Candidatus Pseudothioglobus singularis PS1: one gene and its partner. The protein of the gene in region 2 interacts with the protein of the main gene of each other region in a pairwise test. Links are inferred from orthologs where the notes say so. Each region holds a gene or a part of one and is shown on either strand. Other genes may lie near its edges.

What was found.
Region 1: the proteins of lysA (region 2) and W908_RS05060 interact in binary tests that used the Escherichia coli proteins (3 or more experiments, as listed by UniProt). The link is inferred for Candidatus Pseudothioglobus singularis PS1 from one-to-one orthologs.

What each region holds. Positions count from the first base shown.
Region 1 is NZ_CP006911.1:978,703-994,726, forward strand. Bases 6,631-9,581 are described here. They hold W908_RS05060 (response regulator transcription factor), read right to left. Parts: upstream 8,464-9,581; coding sequence 7,798-8,463; downstream 6,631-7,797. Other genes in these bases: W908_RS05055 (ATP-binding protein), read right to left, coding at 6,631-7,744; W908_RS05065 (hypothetical protein), read right to left, coding at 8,579-8,863; W908_RS05070 (Y-family DNA polymerase), read right to left, coding at 8,938-9,581. In the rest of the region: W908_RS05020 (ABC transporter ATP-binding protein), read right to left, coding at 1-132; W908_RS05025 (carbohydrate ABC transporter permease), read right to left, coding at 166-1,038; W908_RS05030 (carbohydrate ABC transporter permease), read right to left, coding at 1,035-1,910; W908_RS05035 (ABC transporter substrate-binding protein), read right to left, coding at 2,014-3,261; W908_RS05040 (YbiU family protein), read left to right, coding at 3,467-4,702; W908_RS05045 (hypothetical protein), read right to left, coding at 4,668-5,054; W908_RS05050 (AGE family epimerase/isomerase), read right to left, coding at 5,112-6,302; more of W908_RS05055, read right to left, coding at 6,302-6,630; more of W908_RS05070, read right to left, coding at 9,582-10,218; W908_RS05075 (LexA family protein), read right to left, coding at 10,211-10,792; W908_RS05080 (8-oxoguanine deaminase), read right to left, coding at 10,875-12,239; W908_RS05085 (ABC transporter ATP-binding protein), read right to left, coding at 12,285-13,301; W908_RS05095 (carbohydrate ABC transporter permease), read right to left, coding at 14,735-15,790; W908_RS05100 (ABC transporter substrate-binding protein), read right to left, coding at 15,875-16,024. UniProt on the Escherichia coli protein: Response regulator member of the two-component regulatory system CpxA/CpxR which responds to envelope stress response by activating expression of downstream genes including cpxP, degP, dsbA and ppiA.
Region 2 is NZ_CP006911.1:141,175-155,510, reverse strand. Bases 2,025-4,908 are described here. They hold lysA (diaminopimelate decarboxylase), read right to left. Parts: upstream 4,152-4,908; coding sequence 2,898-4,151; downstream 2,025-2,897. Other genes in these bases: aat (leucyl/phenylalanyl-tRNA--protein transferase), read right to left, coding at 4,319-4,908; lptM (LPS translocon maturation chaperone LptM), read right to left, coding at 4,163-4,285; yhbY (ribosome assembly RNA-binding protein YhbY), read right to left, coding at 2,612-2,911; lpxB (lipid-A-disaccharide synthase), read right to left, coding at 2,025-2,567. In the rest of the region: 3'(2'),5'-bisphosphate nucleotidase CysQ, read left to right, coding at 1-668; nadC (carboxylating nicotinate-nucleotide diphosphorylase), read right to left, coding at 665-1,489; more of lpxB, read right to left, coding at 1,479-2,024; more of aat, read right to left, coding at 4,909-4,978; ADP compounds hydrolase NudE, read right to left, coding at 4,975-5,526; W908_RS00710 (phytanoyl-CoA dioxygenase family protein), read right to left, coding at 5,584-6,405; W908_RS00705 (NAD(P)-dependent oxidoreductase), read right to left, coding at 6,421-7,305; W908_RS00700 (DNA-3-methyladenine glycosylase family protein), read left to right, coding at 7,434-8,057; leuB (3-isopropylmalate dehydrogenase), read right to left, coding at 8,054-9,130; W908_RS00690 (rubredoxin), read right to left, coding at 9,191-9,355; cysS (cysteine--tRNA ligase), read left to right, coding at 9,532-10,911; yrfG (GMP/IMP nucleotidase), read left to right, coding at 10,886-11,569; W908_RS00675 (NAD(P)-dependent oxidoreductase), read left to right, coding at 11,733-12,617; W908_RS00670 (6-phosphofructokinase), read left to right, coding at 12,929-14,173; adk (adenylate kinase), read left to right, coding at 14,189-14,336. UniProt on the Escherichia coli protein: Specifically catalyzes the decarboxylation of meso-diaminopimelate (meso-DAP) to L-lysine. Is not active against the DD- or LL-isomers of diaminopimelate.

The DNA of each region.
Region 1 (16,024 bases), 830 kb from region 2 along the record:
GGTGGACTTTCCACAACCTGATGGCCCAACTAAAACTAAAAAGCCACCATCCTCTATATGAAGATTTATCCCTTTTAAGACTTCAACAGAACCATAACTTTTATATAAATCAGAAATTGTTACTTTTGCCATTTCCTTTCCTTCAAGCAATAATTATAAATAAAATTAACCTTTGACAGCGCCAGCCATCAAGCCTCTTACAAAATATCGTCCAGAAACGATATAAACAACCAGTGTTGGGAGCGCAGCAAGAATTGCCCCTGCAAAATGCACATTGTATTCCTTCACACCAGTTGACGAATTAACAAGATTATTGAGCGCTACAGTAATTGGTGTGGAATCAAAATCAGCGAATGAAGCGCCAAATAAAAAATCATTCCAGATATTAGTAAATTGCCATATCACACTGACCACAATAATTGGACCAGAGCTCGGTAGTAAAACACGCCAAAAAATTCTGAAGAAGCCAGCTCCATCGATTTGTGCTGCTTTAATAATCTCTGTTGGAAAAGCGGCATAGTAATTTCTAAAAAATAAAGTGGTAAAGCCAACTCCATACACTAAATGAACTAAAACTAATCCAGAGGTGGTTCCAGCCAAACCAAATACGCCTAATAATTTTGCCATGGGTATTAATACAATCTGAAAAGGAATAAAACATGACAATAATAACAATCCAAAAACAACGCCGTGGCCTTTAAACTGCCACTTAGTAAGAACATAACCGTTTAGTGAGCCAAGCACTGTAGACAGCAATACTGCAGGCACAACCATGCTAATTGAATTCCAAAAATAAGGCCTCAGCCCACTTGGATCTACACCAATTTGAGCGCTTGACCAAGCGGCTCTCCAAGGATCCAAAGTCCACACTGAAGGAAGATACAACATTCCACCCCCTCTTATCTCCTCTAAAGGTTTTAAAGAATTTACGAGCATCACATACAAAGGGAGCAAGTAATAAATTGCAAAAATAATTAACACAATGTAAATCAAGATGCGCGAAAACTTAATATTATTAGTCACAAAATTTCTACTCATGATTGCTTCTCACTTCTTAACTCGCTATATAAGTAAGGAATAATGATTGAAAAAATCATAAGTAGCATAATAATTGCTGAGGTAGCACCAACCCCCATTTGATTCCTGGAAAATGTGTATGAATACATAAAGGTTGCTGGAACTTCAGTAGCTCTTCCAGGGCCTCCATTTGTTAATGCAATAACTAGGTCATAAGCCTTAATTGAGAGGTGTGCTAAAATCACAAATGCAGACAGAAAAGCTGGCCTCAACATTGGGATAATTATCCTTCTATAGATTCGAAAACCTGATGCACCATCAATTTGTGCTGCCTTCATAATTTCACCATCAATTCCACGAAGACCAGCAAGAAACATCGCCATAACAAAACCAGAGCTTTGCCATACAGCAGCAATAACTACAGTGTAGATTGCAAAGGTTCGGTCTTTTATCCAGCCAAATTCAAAACTTTCCCAGCCCCATTGATGCATAATATGTTCAAGCCCAATACCAGGATCTAAAAACCATTTCCATGCTGTTCCGGTGACAATAAAAGAGAGCGCCATCGGATAAAGAAAAATTGGCCTAAGAAAGCCCTCAGCTCGAATTTTTTGGTCCAGTAAAATTGCCAAAAGCAGACCAATTACTGTACAAAATAAAATATATAAAATTGCAAAAATTGCTAAATTATTAACTGCAATCTTCCAGTGCCTTAAGCCAAAAAGTTTTGTGTAGTTCCCCCAGCCCATAAATTCATATGTTGGAAGCATGCGGGAGTCTGTAAGAGATAAGTAACCTGTGTAGATAATGAAACCATACACAAAGACAAGAATAAGAAAGAAACTTGGCGCTAGAACAATTCTAGGAAGTAAAAGCTGAAGGTAATTTTTCATTTATTACAATTCTAATTAAAAAAATAGTTGGCGAACTATTAATTCGCCAACTATAAAAAACAAACTTAATAAAATCTATAGTAAATTTAGATAATATTTAAATTTATCTTGCTGCTGCGACTGCTGCAACCATTTCTTCTGCAGCTTCTTCAGCTGAGAACTCACCATTAAAGTGAGCTGAAACTACATCAACAATAGCTGATTGGATTGCAGGTCGAACAGTATGGCCATGAGCCATTGAACCGAACAAGCTTCCAGCTGCATTAGCTGCTGCTAGATCTGCCATTCCTTTCTTACCACAATGATCAAACATCATGTCAGGAACGTCTGTACGTGCAGGAACTGAACCTTTAACAACGTTGAACGCTGATTGGAAAACAGGATTCATAACAGAAGAAGCCATAGCCTCTTGTGCAGCTGAACTTCCAGAACCACTGAACATAGCAAACTGGTCAGAGTTGAAAGTTACAGAACCTTGAGTTCCTGGGAAACGAACACATACGAAATCAGAACCAGGTTTTTGTCCAGCCTTAAGGAATTCACCTTTAGCCCAGTCACCCATCATTTGCATACCAGCTTCGCCATTAATAACCATAGCTGAAGCTAGGTTCCAGTCGCGACCTGAGAAGTTATCGTCAACATATGAACGCAATGTTGCCATTCTGTTGAAAGCTTCTACCATTAATGGACCACCAAGAGCGTCTTCATTTAAATCAATCAAAGCTGATTTATAGAAGCCATTTCCAAGACTTAGCGCAACACCATCAAAGATTGTTGCATCTTGCCATGCTTGACCACCGTGAGCTAATGGAGTAATACCATTTGCTTTCATTGCATCAAGAACAGAAACTAACTCTTCCCAAGTGCTTGGCGCATTTCCACCAGTAGCATCTAGAGCAGATTTACTAATCCAAACCCAGTTAGTAGAGTGAACATTTACTGGAGCCGCTACCCAGTCACCATTATGCTTAGAAAAAGCTTGAAGTGCTGAAGGAACTACTGCGTCCCAACCTTCTGATGCAGCTAGGTCATTTAGGTTAGCTAGTTTGCCTTGATCGCCCCAATCTTGTATTGCGTATCCAAGCATTTGAACAGCAGTTGGCGCATTACCAGCAGTAACACGAGCCTTAAGCGTAGTCATAGCAGCATCACCGCCACCACCAGCTATAGGCATATCTTTCCAACCAATTCCTTTGCCTTCTAGATCATCCTTTAATACGCCAACAGCAGCAGCTTCACCACCTGAAGTCCACCAATGGAGGAAGTCAACGTCGTCAGCAAATGCTTGAGATGCACTAAAAGAAAGAACTAAACTGGCTGCTACACTTTTTACAAAGTATTTGTTTACCATTTTTTTATCTCCTTAATTAATAAAAACTACTTAAAGTATTGATTTAATACAATAAATAAACCATAGTTGCTAAATAAACTTTAGAACTAGAAATGCATCATAATTAACAATAATTTAGGTGTCAATCGATTGACACAATTTGTAATACTTTGTAACAACTTTAAATTGAGAGTTTGCAAAAAATTTAGATATACTATTTAACATTATGGAAAAACTTCAACAAATTCAACAGTCAATAATTACTTCTAAAGAGCTTCTTAGGACTCACTTTAATGTTAAAAAAAGCTTTGATCTTGCCCAATCAAACACAAAAAAAGAAGTCGATAATATTCTTGAAATGCAACATAAAGAAATTCCAGTAATTCCAGAAATTGATTACAAATCAATAGTTAACGGCAAGGTTTCTTTTGATGAAATTGCCAATATAAAAAGAAGAGGCGCTTTAATTATAAGAAATGTATTTGATGACCAGCAAGCTAGCGAATGGAATGATGAAGTTGGTGATTATATTTTAAGTAATGACTACTTTACTAAATCAGTTGAGAGAGAGGGTATGGATCAGTATTTTTCTCAATTAAAATCTGGCGCTCCTCAAATTTTTGGAATATATTGGTCAAGACCTCAAATGCTTGCAAGACAATCTCAGTCGATGGCTAATACCAAGAGATTTTTAAACTCAATGTGGAACGTTTCAAGCCCACATGGTGATGAGTTTGATCCTAACAATGATTTCATTTATGCAGATAGAATTCGTCGAAGAGAGCCAGGTGATGAGACGCTTGGACTATCGCCACACATTGATGGAGGGTCTTTTGAGCGCTGGACTGATCCTGCCTTTCAAAAAGTCTATGGCTCTGTCTTTAATGGCGACTTAAAATCATACGACCCATGGAATGCGGCCCATAGAACCCACACAAAAGAATACAAATCACCAGCTGTTTGTTCAATGTTTCGAACATTTCAAGGTTGGACAGCATTAACAGCACAAGGCCCTTCAGATGGAACACTCTCCCTTATTCCAATTGCAAACAGCATGAGCTACCTTCTTCTTCGTGCACTGCAGGATGATATTGCGCCAGATAGTCTTTGTGATGCAACACCTGGTAGACCTTTATTAATCTCTTCTGATTATCACCAAGATCTTCTTGATGGAATAGTTACAATACAAGATGTCAATCCCGGAGATACTGTATGGTGGCATCCTGATTTAACTCATGCGGTTGCTGATAAACACACTGGTAAAGATTACTCTAATGTAATGTTTATTGGCTCATCTCCACAATGTAAAAAAAATCTAGACTATGCAAAACGCCAAACTCAAAACTTTATTCTAGGTAAGAGCCCCCCTGACTTTGCAGCTGAGGATTACGAGGTTGACTTTAACGGGAGATTTACTATTGAGGAGCTTAGTGACTTAGGTCAAAATCAAATGGCACTCTAGATGAGTGATGGTGTCTAATTGGTGAGTCAACAGACAAATCAATTAAAAAACTGTACCAAGACTCGTATTTTTCTTCACCCTTGCTTGGAAGACAAAAAACATAAGATCCAGTCATAAGATAGGCGTCTTCAGATATAACTTTTTTAATGGATTGACCAACATTGACTTCAATAGAAGCTTTACCCTCTATCGCAGCAACAAAGTAACCAGATATTTGCTCTTTCGATGAGAGTAATTTAGGAAGAAAGGTTGGCAATAGAGTACTATCTCTATGATACAAGCTAGTAATCCCCTCTAAATCTCCAGCATTGAAATAATCAGCCCATTTCTCAATTACATTCTCAGGTGTCATAAATAAAAAATTATAAAAATTATTTGAGTATTTTAAACTAGGAAGTCCTTTCTAAATTCAAATAGCATTCAAAGATTCGTAACAAGCCCCCATTGTATGGTAATCGGTTTTTCCAGCAGGACTTTTAAGGTCATCATACTTTTGATTACTTGAATCTAATATCCGAAACCAGGCACCATACTTTTGATCAATCATATGATTCCAGCTATATGTCCAAATTCGATCATACCACTTCCAATAATACTCATCATTCATTCGCTGGGCTAACAAAGCCGCAGCTGCAAGTGATTCAGCCTGAACCCAAAAATATTTATCTGAATCGCAAACATCACCATTCGGTGCAAAGCCATAAACTAAGCCGCCTGATTTTTCATCCCATCCCATTTCTACAGCATCGTCAAATAATTTTACAGCTCTGGGAATTAACCACTCTTCATCAATATACCTTTCAAGGATAACTAACAACTTAGCCCATTCAGTTAGGTGCCCTACCTGAAAGCCCCAAGGACGAAATAAGTCATCGGGCCGATCCTTATTGTAAGTCCAATCAATTTGCCAATTTGAGTCATAATGCTCCCATATTAATTCATCAGCTAGACTGGCTTGTTTATTACAGATATTATTTGCAATAAGATGTGCACGGTCCAAGTACTTTTGCTCATTGGTTGCCTCAAATGCCGAAATAAGAGCCTCACAAGAATGCATATTAGCGTTTTGCCCACGATATTTAGAAACGTTTGACCAGTCAGCAGATATTTCATCAGAATAAAGCTCATGTTCCTTTGACCAAAAATGTTTCTCCATCAACTCAAAGGTTTCATCAATATAATCTTTAGATTTTTCAATACCCGCTTTGTATGCAGTCGAATAGGCTAATAAAACAAATGCTAGACCATAACAGTAATTGGTTGAATCATCCGCCTCATTCCCTTTCATAGTCCATGCGTAGCCACCTGTTTCTTTATTCAGATGCGAATTTCTTAGATACTCTATTCCATGGAGTGCAGCATCAAGATAATCATTATTATCAAAGTGAATGGCTGCCATTGAGTAATTAAATATAAAACGTGTACTACTTACTAGGTGCCTTGTTTCAAAATCATAAATACTGCCATCATCTCGAAAATGTTGAAAAAAGCCGCCATCATTGTTATCTATGCAGTGCGGATGATAAAAAGCCATAATAGATTTAACATGCTCAATTAAAAACCCTTTACTTTTAAATTTAGGAAGACTCGGATTTGACATTAGACAGGAAAGTAAACCTCAACAATTAGTCCACCACCCTTTCTATCTTTTAGCTCAAGTTCGCCTCCATGAACATTAGCAATGTTTCGAGCAATACCCATCCCGAGTCCTGAGTGATTATCACTCAATTTAGTCTCAAGACGATAATAAGGCTTGAAAACTTTTTCCTTATTAGTATCACTTAGCCCAGGCCCCTTATCTTTAATTTGAATAAAGATTCCTGTCTTCTTTTTTTGACCAGTTACCTCAACTCCTTGACCATAAGTAAGGGCATTATTTATAAGGTTTGAAAAAAGACGTTCTAGCGCAACTGCGCGGCCCCTCATGTTAATTTTTCCATCAATATTTATTTTAATAGGCAGACCAAGAATCTCTTCTTTTTTTAAAATTGCCTCTAACATTTCAGTTAAATCGACATTTGAAGTATTTTCATGCTCAACTCCATCTGTCATTATTTGAAGACTACTTTTAACCATTGTTTCAAGGTAGTCTAAGTCACCAATCAAGTCTTCTTTTATAGAAGTATCATTAATTCCTTCAACTCTTAGTCTAGCTCTTGTTAGAGGAGTTTTAAGGTCATGAGATATAGCAGCAAAGGATCGCTCTCGATCAGCTACAAATTTTTGAATACGACGAGCCATTGAATTAAATGCACTAATTGTAGCAACCATTTCCTTTGATCCTGTTTCATCTAATTGTCTTGGAAATCGTCCTTTACCTAGCAAGTCGGCTTGATGGGCTAGTGATTGAAGTGGTGAAACCAGCCAACGAACAAATAAGAACGTAATCAAAAGCATTGTTAGTGAAACCAATGAGGAAGTAAAAATTCGCTCACCATTAATCCAGTCAAAACTGAGCAATAATTCGCCTTTTGGTATTATTGTTGCCAAATACATCCATTCATTTTGATTTTCTAATCTAAACTGGATGACAGCAAGTGGATTATCTAAGTTAGTTTGTTGAAGGCCTAGAGCATTCCAAATTGGCACTAAGGGTGACATTATAAAGCTATTCGTTAGTCCTTCTTGTGGAGCATTAGGAGTCATAATTTTTGTGTCACTAAATTTTACGAATTGAATATTTAAATCATCTACTTGGCCTATTTGTGAGAATAAAGTTTTTTCTAGATTATTACTTACTAACGCTGTAAATTCATTATTTGCAATAGGTTTTGAATTTATATAGTCTTTATTAAATGAAACAAAAAACTCAGCACCGAAGTCCAAGAATGTTCCACCATTTTGTCTAAGCTGACTAAGAGTCTCCTGTCTATATTGATTAGGGAGTTTTTCAAAGAAACCCACAGCTTGGGCAATGTTGTAACCTAGCTCTTGAGAAATTTCAGCCATTCTTTCTTTTTCAGAGGATTTTAGTTGTTCAACCCAAAGCCAAGTTCCCAAAAGTTGTGCTACAAGAATTCCGATGAACAACACTGAAGTCATTCGGGCAACAATAGTTTTAGGTATTAGTGCCGATAGAAAAAATAAATTATTTCTCAATTCTTCATCAAGAGGACGTACCCCTTGCCTCTTACACTTTGGATAATTTCACCATCAAAATGACTACTCAGCTTATGACGCAGACGACTCACAATTGTATCAATAGAGCGATCCAATGGATCCACCCTTCTTCCATGAAGCAATTCACCAATTTCATCTCTACTAAGTACCTTTCCAATTTGTTTGTGAAAAACGCAAAGCAAGTCAAACTCTGTGCCTGTTAGCTCAAGTTCTTTTCCATCAATAAATGCACTTCTTGCGGCATAATTCATAACAATATTATTATCAACATCCTCCTCTTTTATCTCTGAACGTCTCAAGAGCGCCTTTATTCTTGCAAGTAGCTCTCTTGGATTGAATGGCTTACCCATATAATCATCAGAACCTAACTCTAAGCCCAAGATACGATCAAGATCATCACTGGCAGCTGTCAACATAATAATGGGTATATTTGAGTTTTGGCGAACCCTTTTACAAACTTCAAGGCCGTCTATTCCAGGAAGACCAATGTCTAAAATAATTAAACTATATTTACTTTCGCCTTCTTTTAAAAAGGATTCGCCATCAGTAAAGGCATCAACCTCAAAGCTATTTTTTGTTAGATATTGATCCAACAATTTAAGAATTTCTGGATCATCATCAATGATTGCGAGTTGCTTCATTCTTAAATATTATCCAGTAAAAAAAGATTTATTATAGGCATAGAAAATATTTATGCAATTTTGAGAAAAAAAATGACCTCAACTGAGGTCATTTTTTTGTTTCATATAAAAAGCTTTACGCTAAGAAATATTCATCTATTTGGGTCATAACTGTTGTGGATGAAACATCTGCACCTCCCGCCTCTCTAATTTCAACAATATCAGCCCGCTCACCAAATGTTTTTACAAATGACGGGTCCTTCGCTTCAGCCAATACAAAAACAGCCGTTTCATCAGGGTTTGCTCCTGCCCAAATCATCTTTGCACCTTGCTCATTCATTTGAGGCTCCAGGCCTTTTGCCATCTCTGACCAAGTTTTCCAGCCTTTAGAAATATTTATCGTTACCAACATACGTATCATTTGATTTCTCCTTATTGCTTATTAAAATTACATTGTAGTATATTTTTTGATTTTTTTCAGTGTCATGCCGTGACTTAAATTACCAATAATTCAGTCCAGCTTGTCGTGTATCTATTTGACTTGAAGTCAGCCCTTGGTAGCCATCTATTGTTACCTAGCTCACTGGCGTATTTAATTGATTCATTGAATCTTTTATTGACACTTCTTATCGTATTCGATTTTTGGCGTGCCATGGTCTGAATCTGACTATTTTGAGTTATTGAAAATAGATCTTGCTGCTGATAATTTTTAGTGAGGTTTCCTAGCACTAAACCGCCCTTATAAAAGGAATGTCCAGGTTTATAAATCAGTCTTAGTATTTGGGCTACTAAAGGAATAATTTGAGACTGGTCTTGAATAGCTGTTGTCATTCCTACTGTTTTTGATAGGTGAAAACAAGGCTTATCTTTCTTATGAGGATTGGTATAGATGAAAACCGTAATAGTTGTCGTTGCTAACTGATGATTATTGAGCTTATTCACGGCCTTTCTGGTCAGGTTAGTCAAGGCTTGGTTTAGCTCATCAAAATCCTTCAAATCACAGCCAAAGGAGCGTGAAGAGACAATCTGTTGTCTGGCTGGAGGAATAGCCTCAATAGGAATACACGAGCTACCATAAAGCTCCTTATAAATCTTTTTCCCATTGACTCCCAAAAGAGTTTCAATTACACCAACGTCAGATTGATAAAAGTCATGGCTAGTATGAATACCAATACGATTTAATTTTTTAGCACTTTGCCTGCCTATACCCCATAAATCTCCAACCTCAACTGACTTCAACAGCTTGCAATATCTTTCATAGGATAAATCATCGATATCAAAAACACCATCAAATCGTGGGTACTTCTTAGCAATACGATTAGCAAGCTTTGCCAAAACTTTAGTACTCCCAACACCAACACATACCGGGATTCCCGTCCAGCTCTTAACGCGCCTTCTTAGAGAGTGCATGTGATCCATCAAGTTAAGTGGAAGCCTCATGAGATCTATAAAGCTTTCATCGATAGAGTAAACCTCTTGAACAGGTGAGTACTCTCCAATAACCTTCATCACTCTGGAGGACATGTCTCCATATAAAGGATAGTTTGAAGACTTCACCACTACGCCGTTTTGAGTAATTAAGTTTTTGAGTTTGAAGTAAGGCACCCCCATTTTGATACCTAATGCTTTTGCCTCATTAGAGCGTGCAATGATGCAGCCATCATTATTAGAGAGAACAACAATAGGCCTACCCTCTAACTTGGGTTCAAAGACTCTTTCACAGGAAGCATAAAAGTTATTACAATCAACCAGTGCAAACTTGGTTCGATTATTCATATTGGTGTATTACAGATGTCACAACACCCCATATAATGAGTTCGTCGTCACCACTAATTTTAATATCTTCAAAGTCAGGATTTTCAGCCTTAAGGGTTATGTTTCCCTTGTATTTATGTAGACGCTTCACAGTAAATTCACCGTCAACAACTGCGATTACTATTTTTCCACTTTTGGCCCCTAAAGATTTATCAACTATGAGGATATCGCCCTGCTGAATGCCGGCTCCTATCATCGAATCACCCTGAGCTTTAACAAAAAATGTAGCCTCTTTATGGTGAATAAGATGTGTATTTAGGTCGAGAGCATCTTCCAAGTGATCATCTGCTGGAGAGGGAAAACCTGCCTGAACGCGAGAAGTAAAAATTGGAATTGATAGCTCAGTAGGATTGTCCATAACTCCAAGAACTTCGACATCTGATTTAATTTGAGATTTGTATATTTCAATAACAGGATTAATAGAATCTACAAGACTAACAGGCACTCTAATGACTTTCGTTTCTTCTTTGAAACTACCTGAATTTTTTTTACGACCAGCGCCCTTTCGAGAGCCTCCATGAGTACTTTTATTCATTCAACTTGATTTATGTAACAATATTCAAGTTGGGATTATAAATTAACCTATATCGAAGGTCAATAGTTGATTTAAGATAAAACTATGCGTCAGATAATTGACGTAATTTTTTTGCTGCAGTGCTATGGCGATTGATCAATTCAGATTCATCTTTTCCAACAATACCACCATCAACAACTTTCCATTTTCCGGCTACCATAACCCTATCAGCTTTTTGTGCTCCGCACAGTAGTAAAGCAGCCAAAGAGTCATGGCTACCAGAGAATCTGAGCTCATCGAGCTTAAATAAGGCTAGGTCTGCCTGCTTTCCAACCGCAATTTCACCAATATCTGACCTTCCTAGAAGTGCAGCTGAACCTTTGGTAGCCCAGTTATAAGTCTTTTGATGTGTAATCTTTGAGGCGCCATAACGCAAGCGTTGCAAATACATTGCCTGCCTCAACTCAGCAATCATATTAGAGCCATCATTGGAGGCTGAACCATCAACACCAAGGCCAATAATAGATCCTGCATTTTCAAGCTCAAGACTATGACAAATACCAGAAGCTAGCATCATATTTGAAGTTGGACAGTGACAAATACCAACATTATTCTCACCTAACTTTTTAACCTCTTCTTGATTAAAGTGTATGCCATGAGCAAGCCAAGTTCGCCCAGACAACCAGCCGACACTCTCAAGATAGTCAACAGTCCGAAAACCAAATTTTTCTAAACAAAAATTTTCTTCATCTATCGTTTCTGCTAAATGAGTATGAAGACGAACATTCTGCTGCTCAGCAAGCTCAGCAGTCTCAATCATTAAATCAGTGCTTACTGAGAAGGGAGAGCATGGAGCAAGCGCAATTTGAGTCATTGATCCCTCGTTTGCATCATGGTAAGATTTGATGAGTCGCTCACTGTCAGATAGTATCTGTTCTTTAGTCTGAACGACAGATTGCGGCGGTAGACCGCCATCTTTTTCTCCAAGACTCATCGAGCCTCTAGTCAGAACGACGCGCATTCCTAGCTTTTGAGCTTCTTCTACTTGAATATCTATAGCATTTTCAAGCTGATCTGGAAAAAGGTAATGATGATCACTTGCAGTAGTGCATCCAGACAAAAGCAATTCAGACAGTGCTAACTCAGTTGAAACAGATAGCATTTCAGGCTGAATGTTTGCCCAAACCTTATATAGGCTCTTGAGCCATGGAAAAAGCTCCTTATTCAAAGCCTCAGGATAAGCTCTTGTTAGAGTTTGGTAGAAGTGATGATGAGTATTGATCAATCCAGGCAATAAGACGCTTGTACTTGCATCATAAGTTTCATCAATAGTCGCCTTGGGGGTCTGACCCATTTGTACTAATTCGATAATTTTTTGGCCTTGAACAACAACTCCACCTTCACAGTTCTCAGCAAAGACGTCTAAAGGATTTTTAATCCAAATAATAGGTTGATCACTCTTGACCATATAATTTATTGAAAACTAAATAAAGCGATAATACACAATCAAGAACTAAAGAGAAGCACCTTTTTCATTGAACCAGTGGGTGTCGCTTTGGCTGAATCCGACTTTGACAGACTCACCACCCTTAATCGTGGTTTGACTGTTTAATTTTATTGAGATTTCTTGCTTGTCAATCGTTTCACCATAAAGGTAACTATCAGACCCTAACTGTTCAACAGTCTTAACCTGAAGAGAAAGAGTATTTTCATCTTGAATTCTCAGATGCTCAGGCCTAATACCAAAAGTAGTAGCACCCTTTGGTGAAAGCTTTTTAATCTCTTCAGGCAGAGATGAGCAATCTAGAAAATTCATTTTTGGCGAGCCAATAAAGCCTGCTACAAATAGATTGGCTGGTTTATTATATAAATCTAAAGGGGAGCCAGTCTGTTCAATAATGCCATCATGCATGACCACAATTTTATCCGCCATTGTCATCGCTTCAACTTGGTCATGAGTCACATAAATCATTGTATTGCCGAGTCTTGCATGAAGCGCTTTGAGTTCAACGCGTGTGGCAACACGAAGCTCAGCATCAAGGTTAGATAATGGCTCATCGAAAAGATAAATCGATGGTTCTCTGACAATAGCTCTTCCAATTGCAACACGTTGTCTTTGACCTCCAGAAAGTTGCCCTGGTCTTCTTTTAAGGTAATCTTCCATTCTTAGCTGGTTGGCCGCTTTGTTGATCCTTTGCTCAATGTCATCTTTATCTAGCTTAAGATTTTCAAGTCCAAATGCAAGGTTTTGACGAACCGTCATATGAGGGTAAAGTGCGTATGACTGAAAAACCATAGCAAGCCCTCTTTTTGCTGCAGAGACATCGTTGACCCTTTCATCATTAATGAGGATTGACCCCTCAGTAATTGCCTCTAGACCAGCAATCATTCTTAAGAGTGTTGACTTACCGCAACCAGAGGGTCCCACAAGGACACAAAACTCACCATCTAAAACCTCCAGATCAAGCCCATGAATAACCTCTGTCTTTCCGTAAGATTTTTTAATGTCACGTAATTTAAGATTTGCCATAATTTATTTCATGCCTGTTGAGGCAATTCCTGTTGTAATATATTTTTGAAGAAAAACAAAGACCAGTGTTGTTGGTACCAAGCTTACCACCGTCATTGCAAGAGCATAATGCTCCCTCGCAAGATACTCTCCATTAAAGTCAAGCAAACAAAGCTGAATAGTGTAAGCGGCTTTTGTTGTTGAAACAGCTATCATAGGGAGGATGAGATCATTCCAACGCCATATAATAGAAAGAATTCCAAGCACAGCTATTGCAGGCAGTGCCAATGGAAATATAATTCGCCAATAAATTGTCCACTCACTAGCTGCATCCATTCTTGCAGCCTCCAAGAGTTCATCTGGAATCGTAAGCATATATTGCCTGAGCATAAAGACCCCAGTAGGTGTCGCTGCTCCCGGAATGATTACCCCCCAAAGAGAGCCAGAGAGACCTGTCATTGTTACCATTTTAAAAATACCCACAATGAGTACCGATGCAGGAACCATTAAAGTTGCCAAAATGATAACAAAAAAGATGACCTGTCCATTAAATCGATACTTAGATAAGGCGAAAGCTGCCATAGAGTTAATCAGCAGTGTTATCAAGGTTGCTACTATTGTAACGAAGACCGAATTATTGAGACACCTAACCGCATCAAAGCTTTTTAGGGCTTTTTTAGTTAAAGGATCCGTATAGTTGATCCAAGAAGGCTTTAAATTTTTGTTAATAATAATTTCATTTTGAGGAAGCTTGGTTATGCCTCCTTTGGGATTGGAGACAAGCCTTGCATTGACAGTGTCTTTGGTTGGGTTAATTCGGCTCACAGAGTACTCAACTAATTCTCCCGTTTGAGGATCCATCATGGACACCAAAATTTGCGCTGTAAATCCATTCGGTTTATAGGGCTTGAGTCCTAAATATTCAGATAACAACCTCGCATCCTCGTCAACAAGGCTGTCCACTATTGCTTGAGGATCATATTCCTTCTTAGCACTCGGAAACATGCTTGGGTACTTGATGAGCCAGTCAGGTAGGTTTTGGCTAAGAATTAAATCCTTAGCCATTACGGATACCAGTCCAAAGTGCGATCTTAAAGCGTAGTATTCATTTCCACTAAAATTTTTGATATAGTTGACAACGTCCTTTTCAGCTCTTTCGTCATCACTCAAATTTTTCCAAAACATGACCCATGGCTCGAGGTCTTTCATAATAAGAATATCTTTACCATCTGGCCCATAGGTTGTGGCTCTTGCAATACGCTCATAGTCCATTGGTAGAAAATTAGTATCATACTTTTGAAGTAAGAATTGTGACTTAACTGAGTTCATTACTAGCCACAAAACTGGCAAAAAGATGATCAAAAAGCCAAGAAATAAAAAACCATAAGAGATCCAGTCGGTCAGACTAGCTTTCTTTTTGCCCTGTCTACGAGTAAAAAATTTAATGACATCTGTCATAGCTTGACTTGTCTCCTAGTTAAGTAGAATTGAAGCAAAGAAAGAACGATTAATATCAGCGCAACAATTAGAGAAGCCATTGCCGCAATGCCTAGGCCAAAGAATGTTTTTTGGCCACGTATTCCGGCATTTTCAACAATATAAGAAACAAGTGAGATCCACCCAACTTGAAGCGCATAAAGCTCCTCAAATGCCTGAACCGCTTTAATGAGTGACAGTACTGTTACAACTAGTAAGATTGGCATTAATAAGGGCAGTGTAATGCGCCAAAAAACTCGCCTCTCTGAAGTCCCGTCCATTTGAGCAGCCTCATAAAGGTCTCTAGGAATTGACTGAAGTCCAGCCAACAAGATGAGCATATAAAAACCCATATGAGCCCATGTATAGACAAAGATTGACCAGAACATTGTCCAGTTTGGATCCATTAGCCACTGGATCGGCTCACTAATCCAGTTCCAGTCTATTAGTGTTTGAGACAACATGCCTTGCCTCTTCAGTATAAGAGTCCATAAAAATGCAACAACCACAGGGCTCAGCATGACTGGATAAAAAAATACAGCCCTCCAAAAACCCCTTCCAATAACCTCCCTATTGAGAACAATTGCAGTAAAAAGAGCTATGAGTATCATAATAGGCACTTGAAGTATCACAAACACAAATGTGTCATACAGCGCTGATTTGAATTTGGCATTCTCAACGTTAATACCGCCAGTATCAATTTGAATTTCCTGAGTAATTCTTGCCAGGTTATCAAGCCCTGAAAACGCTCTATTCTCAAAGTTGATACTTGTTCCATCGGTCACAGAAAAGCCAAAGTTCATGAACAATGGAAGAAACGTAAAGAGTCCAAATATGAGGATATTTGGAAATAAAAATAAGTAAGGAAGAGATTTAGTTCCAAACAGTTTTTGAGTAAACTCGATGGGCCAGCCAATACTTGACATAAGCTTTGGAATAAAGCCATAGACATCCTTTGCTAATATAAAACCCACCAAAAGATAGAGAGCAAAAAATAGAAACCAACTATTAAGATTTAAAACAGCGTCAAACATTATAAGGATTGAATTTTAAATAAAATTAAGGCCGCCTCAAGAGACGGCCTTAAAGTTTAGAACTTCAGTATAACTGAATAATAACTATTCAGCTATCTTTGCTGCTACGTCAGCATCAATCGCTGCCAAAGCGTCATCAAGGCTCATTTCACCAGTGATCGCTTTAGTTATGTAGTCAGGAACAATACCGTAAATGGCAAAGTTCTTATTGTAACCTTGGAACCAATAGGCTTG
Region 2 (14,336 bases):
ACTCTATCAAAGCTGATAACACGCCTGTGACCCTAGCAGACAAAGCCTCCCATGAATTGATAGTTAACACATTACAAAAATTAACACCTCACACTCCAATCCTCTCAGAAGAATCATCGCACATTCCCTTTTCAACTAGAAAATCATGGGATGAATATTGGTTGATTGATCCTCTAGATGGAACTAGAGATTTTATTGATGGCTCTCCTGATTTTTGCATTATTATTGCCCTTATTCGAGATAATTATCCTGTTTTTGGACTAATTTATTCACCCTTCAATAAAGTGCACTATTATCGATTTGAAAATAATGCTTCTGTTAAGCTAGTCAATAAAACAACTTCTACAATACTTACATCAAAGCCAAAAAGGTGGGAAAAAATTGTTGTTGGTAGATACTCAAATAACAATAAAGGGCTAAAAGAGCATCTCAAATATAAAACAAATTTTGAAACTTTTAAGCTGGGTAGTGCGCTCAAGTTTTGTCTTATTGCAGAAGGAATTTATCATTACTATCCAAAATTTGGTCGGTGCTCTGAATGGGATACTGCTGCAGGAGTTTGGATACTTGAAGGGGCAGGAGGCAAAGTAACTGACCTCAATGATAACGCCTTACAATACAATTCTACAAAAGACATTATTAGCCCAGCATTTAGAGCAATAGCCTAGGAACTAAACCTTAAAGACAAATCAATTGACTTTATATCTTTTGTAATTGAGCCAATTGAAATATAGTCCACGCCTGTATTTGCATAGTCCAAAATATTAATCTCAGTAATGCCGCCCGATGCCTCTAAAGGGCAAATTCCTTCTGAAATTTTCACAGCTTCTCGAAGATCTTGAAGACTAAAATTATCGCACAGAATTCGCTTTATACCTTTCATAAGGAGCGCTGATTGAAGTTCTTCAAGAGACTCCACTTCAACAATAATAGGTGTTTTTGGAAATTGATTGATTGCATTTTTAATCAATTGCTCTAAAGAGCCAATTGATAATATATGATTCTCTTTTAGCATGATACAGTCATACAAACCCATCCTATGATTCACCCCACCACCACACTTAACCGCATATTTTTGCGCCTTTCTAAGCCCAGGTATTGTTTTTCTTGTATCAAGTAATTTTGCATTCGTACTATTTATGAGACTGACAAGGTAGCTAGTTTGTGTTGCAGTAGCACTTAATATTTGCAAAAAGTTAAGTGCGGCTCTTTCGGCAGTTACTATCGTTTTTGTATTGCCTTTAAGGCCGCATATTTTGTCACCTGACTTGACCCTTGAGCCATCTTCAACCTTCCAATGTATTTGAATTTTTGGATCAATTGATAAAAAACATAAATTAAAGAATTCAACTCCACAAATTATTGCATCATCTCTGCAAATTATTTCAGCCTCGATAATCTTATTATCAATTAAAACTGATGAGACATCTCCTTCACCAATATCTTCAGATAGTGCAAGTTCAACGATTTTTTCAATGTCATTTTTCATTAATAAACTCAATTATTGCCTCAGCAGATTTGGAGCTAGAATCATGATTTAATAGAACATGAATCTTTTCTAATTCGCTAACAAGCTTGCTATTATCAGACCCTAGTAATGTCATAGCATGATCAGAAATATTTTGACCGTTCGCATCATTTTGAATTAATTCAGGTACAACTCTTTTTCCTAAAATCTTATTGGGAAGTGAAACTTCTTTGGTATTAAGTAGACGCTTTACTATTTGATAACTTAAATAGGAGAGCTTATAAATAACAACCATTGGAACTGCTAGTAAGGCCACCTCAAGTGCTGCAGTGCCAGATGCAACTAGAACTAGATCAGAATCAATAATTTTTTTGTGAGCATCACCAATGCTGATTTTTATAGATAAACCCTCTATACTTTTCTCAACCCAATCTCTATGATTAGCATTGGCAAGAGATAGATTAAAAGTTAGTTCGGAGTCTCTAGACTGCATTACCCTTACAGCCTCAATCAATTCTGGCAAAAGCGTTTTAATTTCTGACTCTCTTGAGCCTGGCATTAATAAAACGCTTTTGTTTGGTTTATATTTCTTCCTTGGTTTTAAGGTTTCAGCTAGTGGATGACCAACAAAAATAGCTTTTTGATTATGCTGTGTGAAGAAATCCACTTCAAAAGGGAAAAGACATAATACTAGGTCAGTTGAAGCTTTAATTTTTTTAATTCGTTTAGAACGCCAAGCCCAAACTGAGGGGCTAATAAAATGAATTGTTTTAACGCCTTCTTTCTTTAATGAATGCTCAATCCTGAAGTTGAAGTCTGGTGAATCAACACCAATAAATACATCGGGCTTATTAGAAATGTAGTGATTAGTGACTTTAGTTCTTAACTTTAAGACGGATGGCAGCTTCTTCAACACCTCACTGAGACCCATCACATTTACTTCATCAGTATGCCACAAACTATTGCAACCTGCTTCAATCATCTTGTCGCCGGCCAGTCCGTCTATTTCACAATGGTGATCATTGTTTTTTAAAGCAACGACCAAAGATGAAGCAATCAGATCGCCTGAAGTTTCTGCAGCACTGAGGGCAATTTTCATTTCAATTAAGTATTATAAGAATACAATAAGCTCTGTTAAATTTATTATGATCTAGGTAAGATAATATCAGGGTTGTCTTCAAAAGGCCTATAAATAACTATTACGCCCCCAATAACTTGGACTAATTCAGCTTCAGAAAACTTAATAATCTTGTTGATTATCCCTTGCTTTTCATCACGATCGCTTACCCTTAGTTTGATTTTAATGAGTTCATGTTTAAGCATAGTTGACTCAATCTCAGCAATAACTGACTCACTTAATCCATGCTGACCAATCATTACAAATGGCTTTAAATCATGCGCCAAAGATCTTAAGTACTTTTTTTGATTATTAGTTAACTTCATCTTTAAATATAGTTTCATTCTCAAATAGTGATTCGATAGTTTCTCTTTTTCGCACCAAACTATGGCTCTTTTCACTCACCATAACTTCAGGCACTCTGGGTCTCGAGTTATAATTTGAACTCAAAACAAAACCATACGCACCTGCAGTTAAAATTGCAATATAGTCTCCTTTTTCTAAAGTTAGTTCTCTATCCTTAGCCAAGAAATCTGAAGTTTCACAAACTGGTCCGACGATATCCCATGAGTCAGTAACGCCCTTTGATTTTTCTTGTATTGAAACCGCCTCATGATATGAACTATAAAGAGCAGGCCTAATCAGATCATTCATTGCACCATCTACAATTGCAAATGACTTAATATCATTTTGCTTCAAGTATTCAACTTTTGTTACAAAAATACCTGCATTTCCAACAATTGATCGCCCAGGTTCAGCCAAAATTTTCATACTTCCAACTTTGCTGATTACCCTATTGATGTAATCCTCAATACTGATTATTTTTTCTTGATCATAGGTTATACCTACTCCACCTCCAATATCAATGTGGTCTAAATCTATGTTTTCTGATTTGAGCTCTTCAATCAGATCTAATGCTTTTTCAAGAGCCTCGATAAATGGAGATTGATCTGTAATTTGAGAGCCAATATGGTAATCAAGTCCGCAGACATCAAGATAATCAGAAAGGCTTGCTTTTTTATACATAGACAAAGCCACTTCAGCACTCACACCAAACTTATTTTCAGTCAGACCTGTTGAAATATATGGATGAGTCTTTGCATCTACATCTGGATTGACTCGGATTGAAATTGAGGCACGAACATTCAAAGAGGATGCCACTGATTCAATCTGTTCTAGTTCTCCCTCAGACTCTACATTGAAACAGTAAATTCCATACTCAAGTGCTTTTCGTATTGAGTTTTCAGTTTTTGCAACACCTGAAAAAACGCATTTAGCTGGATCTCCACCTGAAGCAATAACTCTCTCTAGCTCTCCAAGGGAAACAATATCGAAACCAGATCCTAGATTAGCAAGAATATTTAATACTGCAAGATTAGAATTAGCCTTTACAGCATAACAAATAAGATGAGGATGGGCTCCAAATGAATTTTCAAAAACCTTCCAATTGAATTCTATTTGACTTTTTGAATAAATATAAAGTGGCGAGCCGTACAAGTTCATTAAGTCTGAAACGGGCACAGACTCAGCATAAAGATTTTTATTTTGGAAATTGAATGCGTTCAATGGATTTTTCGCTAGTAAGTACTAGTAGTTGATTCAACTGTATCTTTTATTGGGACTAGATCACCCATTCTGCCACATGCTGCTAACGTAATAACAAGTGAGACCAGTAAAACGAATTTAATATGGTTTGTCATAGCGTAATAATCCCTAATTTAATGGAGTATATTTTACACAAAGGCCTTAAGCTGTTGCATAAACAAATCTCTTGGGATATTGTAGGCACCCAAACTTTCTAAATGTCGATTCTCCACTTGACAATCTATTAATTGATAATGGCTATTTTGCAATAAAAATGCGAATGCTACTTTTGAAGCATTGCTTACCAATGAAAACATGGACTCACCAAAAAAAACCCCTCCTAATGCAACCCCATATAACCCACCCACAAGCTCTCCATTCTCAAACACTTCGTATGAGTGCGCATAGCCTTCCTTGTACAAATTTGTATAAGCTTTGACCATCTCATCATCGATCCATGTTCCTGACTGACCAAACCTAGGAGCCTCTTGACATTGTCTAATTATATTATTGAATGATGTATCAACTAAAACATCAAATCTTGATGAATTAATTGTTTTTTTTAAACTTTTTGATAGGTGAAATGAGTTCGGCGTAATAATCATTCTGGGATCTGGAGAATACCAGAGTATAGGTTCATCTTTACCATACCAAGGGAATATACCTCTGGAGTAAGCCTCCAAGAGTCTATTTAATGATAAATCACCGCCTATAGCGATTAATCCATTTGGCTCTTTGAGCGCTAACTCTATTTCAGGGAATTTTAATTGATCTTCATCCAGCCAAAATGACTGCGGTATATCTATCACACTGATCGATTATTAATGATATCTCTTACCATATAAAGAGCTAGAATGCTCCTTGCTTCAGTTAAGTCTTCGTTATAGGTTAGTTCCTCTAACTCAGAAAGTTTTTTAGGGACGATTTCTAGAGGTTCAGGCTCATCTCCCTCTGCAGTTTCCTCAAACAGATCTTCAGCGAGCACGATGTGCGTCTCACTTGACTGATACCCAGGCGCAAGTGTGATTGTTTTGAGAAAGGTTAGCTTATTTGCGCCAAACCCGATTTCTTCTTTTAGCTCTCTACCCGCAGCCTCAATTGGAGTTTCACCCTTATCTATTTTCCCTTTGGTAAGTCCTAATTCATAGCGCTCAGTGCCTCCAGAAAACTCATAAATCATGAGGACAGTATCATCATCAAGCATTGGGATAACTAGAACTGCTCCATTTCCTCGAGACATAAGCCTCTCATAGACACGAGTTGCGCCATTAGAAAATTCGACATCAAGTGACTCAAGATTGAAGATTCGACTCTGAGCAACAGTATGAATATTTGTTAATTTTGGCTTTTTTCTCATATCCAATATTATGCCATTTCTTTTAAAAAATTTTGATGCAAAGAATAAATAAACTCTTTAATTTTCCTGCCACAAGGGAGGAAAAAAACTATCAGGTAACTCATCACTTTCATTCAATTTATATTTTTTATAAATTTTTCCAGTTCCCCCACAATTAGTTGGATGAAATTTAGCATCAATTGGGACGCAATGTGCGACTATTGCTCTTCGATGGCTATTTGACTTGTTTGGCCCTGAACCATGCCAAGTATGGCCATGGTGAAATGAAGCACCCCCGGCAGGAACTTGAACTGAATCAATATAAAGAGTTTTATCATTTTTATTTAAATAATTATGGAGCTCTTTTTTATAATCATTTGGGGCATGAAAGTCCTCAGATGGTGGACATAGATCCCATTTGTGTGATCCCCTTGCAAACTCTAGTGTTCCATTTTCTGCAAAGGTATCATCTAAAGGCATCCAGCAAGTCACCATAGTTTGTGGAATTATCCAGTCATCATATGCAGCATCCTGATGAAAATTTAAAGCTTTTCCTTGCGGTGGCTTCCATAAAACGTTATCTTGAACAAGTCTTGCTCCCTTCCAGCTCATTAATTTCGAAACGCTCTCTCCAATAATTGAGCTACAAACTAAACGCTTTATAAGACTATCGGATTTCCAAGCATTACAAATTTGTCGTGTAACATCGCTTGGGTCTCTTTCTTGCCTCCAATTCCACTCATCTGGCTCAATACCAGTTTCAAAGTTTCCTTTAAAGAGAAGATTGATTCTTGTTTTAAGGTCTTCTAAATACTGCAATTCTATGAAATTATCAACTGTTAGAAATCCATTATTATTAAAATCAATCAATTGCTTTTCAGTGAGTGAAGCTTTAATCATTACTTGGTTTGTTACCTATTTATTCAACTCATCAAACATCATTAAAGCAGAGGTATCACTATAGGTATGGCCTTTATCCATTAAATTAGTATAACGGTCATAGACCTCTTGAGTAAAAGTTAGTTTTGTATTGTTTCCATCTGCTTGATCTAAACAGTAGCCTAAATCCTTCACCATCCACTTAATAGCAAAACCAAAATCAAACTCTCTTTGATGCATTGTTTTGCCTCTATTCACCATTTGCCAAGACTGAGCTGCGCCTCCTGAAATAGCAGACAGCAACTTATCCATATTCAAGTTCTCAGATTCAGCAAAAAGCAATCCCTCGGATAATCCTTGTAACAAACCCGCTATACAAATTTGGTTAACCATTTTTGCTAATTGGCCAGACCCAGAATCTCCCATCAGTGTGATACTTTTAGAATATGTTTTAATGATTGAGTCACATGCATCCAATATGTGAGCGTCACCGCCGGCCATAACGCTTAAAACTCCATTAATAGCTCCAGCTTCTCCTCCACTAACTGGAGCATCAATAAATGATATATTCTTATCTTTTAGTGATTCATTTAGGTGTTTTGCTAGCTTAAAGGATGTTGTAGTATGATCAATAAAAATGGAGCCCTTTTTAAGGTATGGCATCATTCCATCATCTGAAAAAACGATTTCCATCATATCTTCATCTCTTCCAGTGCATGTAATAACCACATCTGCATCTTTTACGGCGTCTTCAATAGTTAATGCAACCCTTCCTTCATATGCTTCTCCCCATTGGGCAGATTTTTCTGAGGTTCGATTAAAAACACTTACATTAAATAACTCAGACCTTGATAAATGTCCAGCCATAGGATAGCCCATCGTTCCTAGACCAACAAAAGTCACATTTCTTTTTTTACTCATAGTGTTCCCTGTCTTATATGTTGTTAAAAATTAGTATAAATTATACGACAATGTCATCTATACTACATTCTCAGTTAAAGAAAACAACTAACTTTATCCTCTTATCAAAACACTTTTTAAATTTATAAATGTCTCTCCCAGCTTATTGGCAGCAATCTAAAGAATTCTTAACACACACTGACCCTAAGTTAGCAAAGTTAATTCTCGAACATCAGCAATACAGTATTTCTTCTCGTGGTGAGGCTTTAGAAACTCTACTTCGATCAATAGTTGGGCAACAAATCTCAGTTCAAGCTGCTGCAAGTGTATGGGGAAAGTTAGAAAAAAAAATTGGCAAAATAAAACCAGAAAATGTAATTTTGATGAGCTTCGAAGAACTTAAGTCTTGTGGATTATCAAAACAAAAAGTTCAATACATAATCAATATTTGCAATCATTTTATAAACTTCTCAATTAAAGACCACTTATATTGGGAAAATCGCTCATTCGAAAGTATTTATGATGAATTAATCACTATCAAGGGAGTTGGCCCTTGGACTGCAGAAATGTTTGGAATGTTTTACCTATTGGAAAAAGATATATTTCCTATTAAGGATATTGGAATAATAAGAGCAATGAATCAGATTTATGGAGAAGGAAAACCCCTCAGCTTAGAAAAAATAATTGCAATTTCAGAAACATGGAGGCCATATAGAAGCGTAGCCTGCTGGTTTTTATGGCGCTCTATTGACAGTGAGGAAGTTCTTTACTAAGTCTCAAGCTCTTCAATGACTAGATCACCCATCTGCTCTGTCCCAACCACTTTGTCCCCATCAGAAGCAATATCCTTTGTTCTGTAGCCTTTATCTAAAACTTTGCTTACCGCTGAGTTAATTTTGTCAGCCAATTCTCCTTGATTAAGTGAATACCTAAGCATCATCGAAACAGACAATATCGTGGCAAGAGGGTTTGCTATATCCTTCCCTGAAATATCAGGTGCTGAGCCATGGATAGGCTCATACATTCCAAAGTTATTTTGATCTAATGAAGCGGATGGAAGCATTCCAATTGAACCTGTTAGCATTGCTGCACAATCCGACAATACATCGCCAAAAAGATTACTCGTTACCATTACATCAAATTGTTTGGGATCTCTAACGAGTTGCATAGCAGCGTTATCAACATACATATGAGAAAGCGAAACATCAGGATAGTCCTTAGAAACTTCCTCCATTACCTCTCTCCATAGTTCGCATACTTCCAGAACATTCGCCTTATCGACTGAACATACACGCTTTCCTCTTTTTTGAGCAATTTGAAAAGCAGAATGTCCAATTCGTGCAATTTCAGATTCATAATATGTTGCAGAGTTTATTCCAAAACGTTCACCATCTTTTATTTCAACACCCCTTGGCTCACCAAAATAAATCCCTCCTACAAGTTCACGGACAATCATTAAGTCTAAGCCAGATACAATTTCAGTCTTAAGGCTTGAAGCATTTGCTAACTGAGGATATAAAATAGCAGGTCTCAAATTTGAAAATAATTCGAGCTCTGAACGTATGCCTAACAACCCTCGCTCTGGCCTCAAAGCCCTCTCTAAAGGCTCCCACTTTGGTCCTCCAACAGCACCTAAAAGTATGGAGTCACACTCTTTTGCAACTTTTATAGTCTCATCAGGAAGAGGTGTTCCAGTCTCATCATAGGCAATACCTCCTATAAGCCCATCTTCAAGAGTCATTCCCATTGAATGATTCGAGTTTAATGAATCTATGACTTTGACAGCTTGAGCAACAATTTCAGTTCCAATGCCGTCACCAGGCAAAATTAGTACTTTTGACATTATTTATTCCTTATTTCATTTTCGCAAACAGAAACCTCATCTTAGGTTTCGAACCCTCAATACCTAAATTTCTACCATTTCAAAGTCTTCCTTTCCAGAACCACAAACTGGACAAGTCCAGTCTTCAGGTATATCAGCCCAAGCTGTGCCAGGAATGATCCCTTCATCTGGAATTCCTTTCGCTTCATCATAAACCCATCCACACATTTTGCATTGAAGTTTTTTCATAATATGCTGACCTTGTACAAAGTATTTTGCATACTTTCTTTAAATTACTATTGAGAAAAATAATTATACATTTTGTAAGTGATTAATTGATAATCAAAATTAAAACTGTTGGCCATATGAGAACTAATATAACGGGTATTAATATTAACCCAGGAAATCCAGTATAAAATATCGCAATGCTCAAAATTTATAACACACTCACCAACCAAAAAGAAGAGTTCCAGCCTATTGACACAAATAATATTGGGATTTATGTTTGTGGAATGACAGTTTATGACTTTTGTCATATGGGTCATGCCAGAGTATTAGTTATGTTTGACGTGATTACTCGGCACCTAAGGCGGAATTTTTTAAGCGTTAAGTATGTAAGAAATATTACAGATATTGATGACAAAATTATTGCGAGGGCTGCCGAAAATAATGAAGATATCTACTCACTAACAAATAGATTCATTGATGCAATGCATGAGGACGAAAGGGCGCTAGGTGTTTTGAGTCCGGACATAGAACCACGTGCTACTGAATCTATCGATAAGATGATAGAAATGATTGAATCTCTTTCAAAACAGGGATTAGCTTATCAAGGTAAAAATGGTGACGTATTTTATTCGGTCAGAAAATTTAAGGATTATGGCAAGCTCTCTGGTAAAAATTTAGATGATCTTGTAGCGGGTGCAAGGGTAGACGTTGAGAGTGATAAAGATGACCCACTTGACTTTGTTCTTTGGAAAAAAGCAAAGTCTGATGAGCCCAGTTGGCCTTCACCTTGGGGAGATGGAAGACCTGGGTGGCATATTGAATGCTCAGCGATGTCAAATCACTTTATTTCAAACCATTTTGATATTCATGGCGGTGGAATGGACTTAACGTTCCCTCATCATGAAAATGAAATCGCTCAATCTGAGGGCTCAAATAACTGTAAATTTGTGAATACCTGGATGCACGTTGGATTTGTCAATATTGACGACGAAAAGATGAGCAAATCTCTAAATAATTTTTTTACTATTCGTGATGTTTTAGAAAAGTATGATGGTGAAACGCTCCGGTATTTTCTTATAAGTAGTCATTATCGCTCGCCTTTAAATTTTAGTGACACCAATATTGAAAGCGCCAAATCTGGACTAAAAAGACTATACAACGCTACAAAAGGTCTATCTACAACTGCAGATGACATTGGCCCTGAAGCAGATTATGAAGCACGCTTCAACGCTGCACTAAATGATGATTTCAATACCCCTATTGCACTGAGTATACTTTTCGAAATTGCAAAACAAATCAATATTGAGAAAGCCATAAACCATGAAAAAGCATATGGTTTAGCCAAACAACTAATTAAGCTTGGTAACTCTCTAGGTATTCTTGAATACAATGCTGAAGATTACTTAAAACAGGGCTCTGAATTATCAGAAGATGAAATTTCAAACAAAATTTTACAAAGAGAATCCGCAAGAGCATCAAAAGACTTTGCGTTGTCAGATCAAATTCGTGATGAGCTTCTAGAACTTGGGATTATTCTTGAGGATAGTGTAAATGGAACAACATGGCGCAGAAAGTAATCTAAACATAGACTGGAATCTGATTGATACTGTCTTGCTTGATCTTGATGGAACGCTTTTAGACTTAAATTTTGATCTTGAATTTTGGCTTGAATATATTCCAGAAATTTACTCAAAAAAACATAACATCAAAATAGATGAAGCTAAAGAAGTAATCATATCTATGATTAATTCACAAGAAGGAAAGCTGACTTGGTATTGTCTCGATTACTGGGAAGAGACACTTAACTTAGATATTATGAAACTAAAGGGTGATATTTCTCATTTAATTCAAGTTCATGATCACGCTTTGAATTTCCTTCAAACTGTAAAAAAGCATAATAAGCGCATATACCTTGTTACCAATGCTCATAGAAAAGGAATAAAGCTTAAGATGCAAAAATCTGGACTTCATGATTATTTTGATGAAATCATCTCTTCGCATGACTATGGAGTTCCAAAACAAGAGCAAAAATTTTGGGAAGAATTAAGTAATCAAATTAACTTTAACAAAGAGAGGTCAGTATTTTTTGACGACTCTTTAGATGTCCTTGAATCTGCTTCAAGATATAATATTAAAAATGTAATTGCAATCAGTAGGCCCAGCACTAAAATTCCAAAAAAGCATGTTCCTGGATTTATCAATATAGTAAATTTCATGGAGGTCACTCCAAAATAAGACCTTATACATACTCTTAAGCATTGAGAGGCAGCCTAACTCAATAGCATAAATATTTATATACCCCTCACATACCAAATAAAATTTGAACTTCTATTTGAACTGTAATTTTAGTAATTAAAATATAGCACTTAACTTAAGTACTTCATTAAATAGGTAATCTATGATCAAAAAAAACAATCGAGTTGCATTAGTTGGTATAGGCGCTATGGGAACTGCATTAGCTCAAACCCTTCTTGAAAATGAAATAGAGATTCATGTTTGGAATAGAACCCCAGAAAAGATTGAAACATTAGCTCAAAAAGGAGCTATAACTTATACTCAACCGCACAAGGCAATTGAATCATGCGATATAGTCATTGTGTGCTTGTCAGATTATGACGCATGGAAAGAGATTATTGACTATGAAAATGTACGCTCCAGCTTAAAAAGCTCCATTCTAATCCAATTGTCAACTGGAAGTATGGCTGAAGTTGAAGCAAACTCTTTAATTATGAAAGATCTTGATGTGGAGCTAATAGAGGGTTCTATTTTATGTTTTCCAGAACAAATTGGCACAGAGCTTGCGTCAATTATTCTTGCTGGCAAATCAGATGTGATTGAGTCATGTGACTCAATTTTAAGACTAATGTCTCCAAAGATTAGTTACCTTGGTGAGAGTCTTTCCGCTCCTGTAGTCTTAGGTAATGCAATTATGTCTAGTGTATTGGGTTTTTCAGCTGGCCTAATAAATGGTGCTGCCTTATGTTTAAAGGGCGATGTCCCTTTAAAATCGTATAGAGAACAAACTGTTCATAATTTTGCACGCATGCAAACAGAGCCGCTGCGTATTTTGGATGCTATAGCCAACCAGGATACTGAAAATACACAGGCATCCGTTTCAACTTGGTATGACGCACATTTAAAATTATTGAAAATCTCAGATAAACTTGGGGTGGATACAAGATTCCATCAAGGATTAAGTTTGATGTTTAAAGAGACAATTGATCAAAACATAGGAGGGCATGATTTATCTGCTATGGTCAAGGTGTTTTCAAACAAGAATTGAAGTACTCCAAGAAATATAACTGATAAAGAGCTTCAGAAGTTTGGGCTTTTAAAATGAAAGACCTTTGACACAAGACTCTTTAATATATTTACTTACTACAGGTGGTGAAACAAATTGACACATTCATATTGTTTGTGGACTTTAAAATCTCTAATTAATAGAATTAAACTCTAGTTTAGAATTATTCAGAGCCACATTTATATCAAATGATATACTCATATGTTTAACATAAAAATCTATAAGTTTTGTATATGACTTCTATACTAAATCCAATTCTTAATCTTTTTAACTATTAAAAATATCGGAATATTATGAAAAATGCCTTTTATGCACAATCTGGCGGAGTAACAGCCGTAATTAATGCTTCAGCTAGTGGTGTAATTGAAACAGCCCGAAAACATTCAGATAAAATTGGCACTGTCTACGCCGGAGAGAATGGCATCATAGGGGCACTAACAGAAAATCTCATTGATACATCTGCTGAATCAGATGCAGATATCGCTGCTTTAAATCATACGCCCTCAGGTGGCTTTGGGTCTTGTCGCTACAAGATGAAATCACTGGAAGCAAATAAAGCTGAATACGAGCGCTTAATTAAAGTTTTTAAGGCACACAATATTGGTTATTTTTTCTATAACGGTGGTGGTGATTCAGCTGATACCTGCCTGAAAGTCTCTCAACTATCTGAAAGTATGGGCTTTCCAATTCAAGCTATTCACATTCCTAAAACTGTAGATAATGATCTGCCGGTGACTGACAATTGTCCAGGTTTTGGGTCGGTCGCGAAGTATATTGCGGTCTCTACTATGGAGGCAAGCTTTGATGTTGCATCAATGGCTGCCACTTCTACTAAAATCTTTGTCCTTGAAGTGATGGGTCGCCATGCCGGATGGATAGCAGCAGCGGGAGGACTTGTTGACTCTTCGATACCTGTAGTTATTCTGTTCCCTGAAGTTGACTTCAATGAAGAAAAGTTTCTGGCTAAAGTTGATCAAAATGTTAAAGAGTATGGGTATTGCACCATTGTTGTTTCAGAGGGAACTAAGTGGCCTGATGGAACATTCCTTGCTGAACAGGGTACTAGAGATGATTTTGGTCATGCGCAGCTGGGTGGCGCGGCTCCAGTTGTTGCTAACATAATCAAAAAAGCTTTAGGCTATAAATTTCATTGGGCTGTAGCAGATTACCTTCAGCGTGCAGCTAGGCATCTAGCTTCAAACTCTGATGTTGAGCAAGCGTATGCTCTTGGAAAGGCGGCAGTTGAAATGGCTCTTGATGGCAAAAATTCAATCATGCCCTCAATAGTTAGAAAATCAAACAACCCTTATCAGTGGGAAATTGGATATGGAGAATTAAAAGATATTGCAAATGTAGAGAAAATGATGCCAGAAAGCTATATCTCCGAAGATGGATTTTCTATAACAAATGCATGTCGTGAATATTTACTTCCGCTTATTGAAGGTGAGAATTATCCACCGTATAATAACGGATTGCCAGACTACGTTGTAATGAAAAAAATTAAAGTTGGGAAAAAGTTACCACCCTTTGAAGTTTAAATAAAAGGCGCTCAAATGAATGTTATTTTATTAGGCCCGCCAGGTGCAGGAAAAGGCACTCAAGCGGCACATATTTGTGAAAAATTTAATATTCCTCAGATTTCAACTGGGGATATGCTGCGCGCTGCTGTAAATTCTGGATCACCTGTTGGGGTAGAGGCTA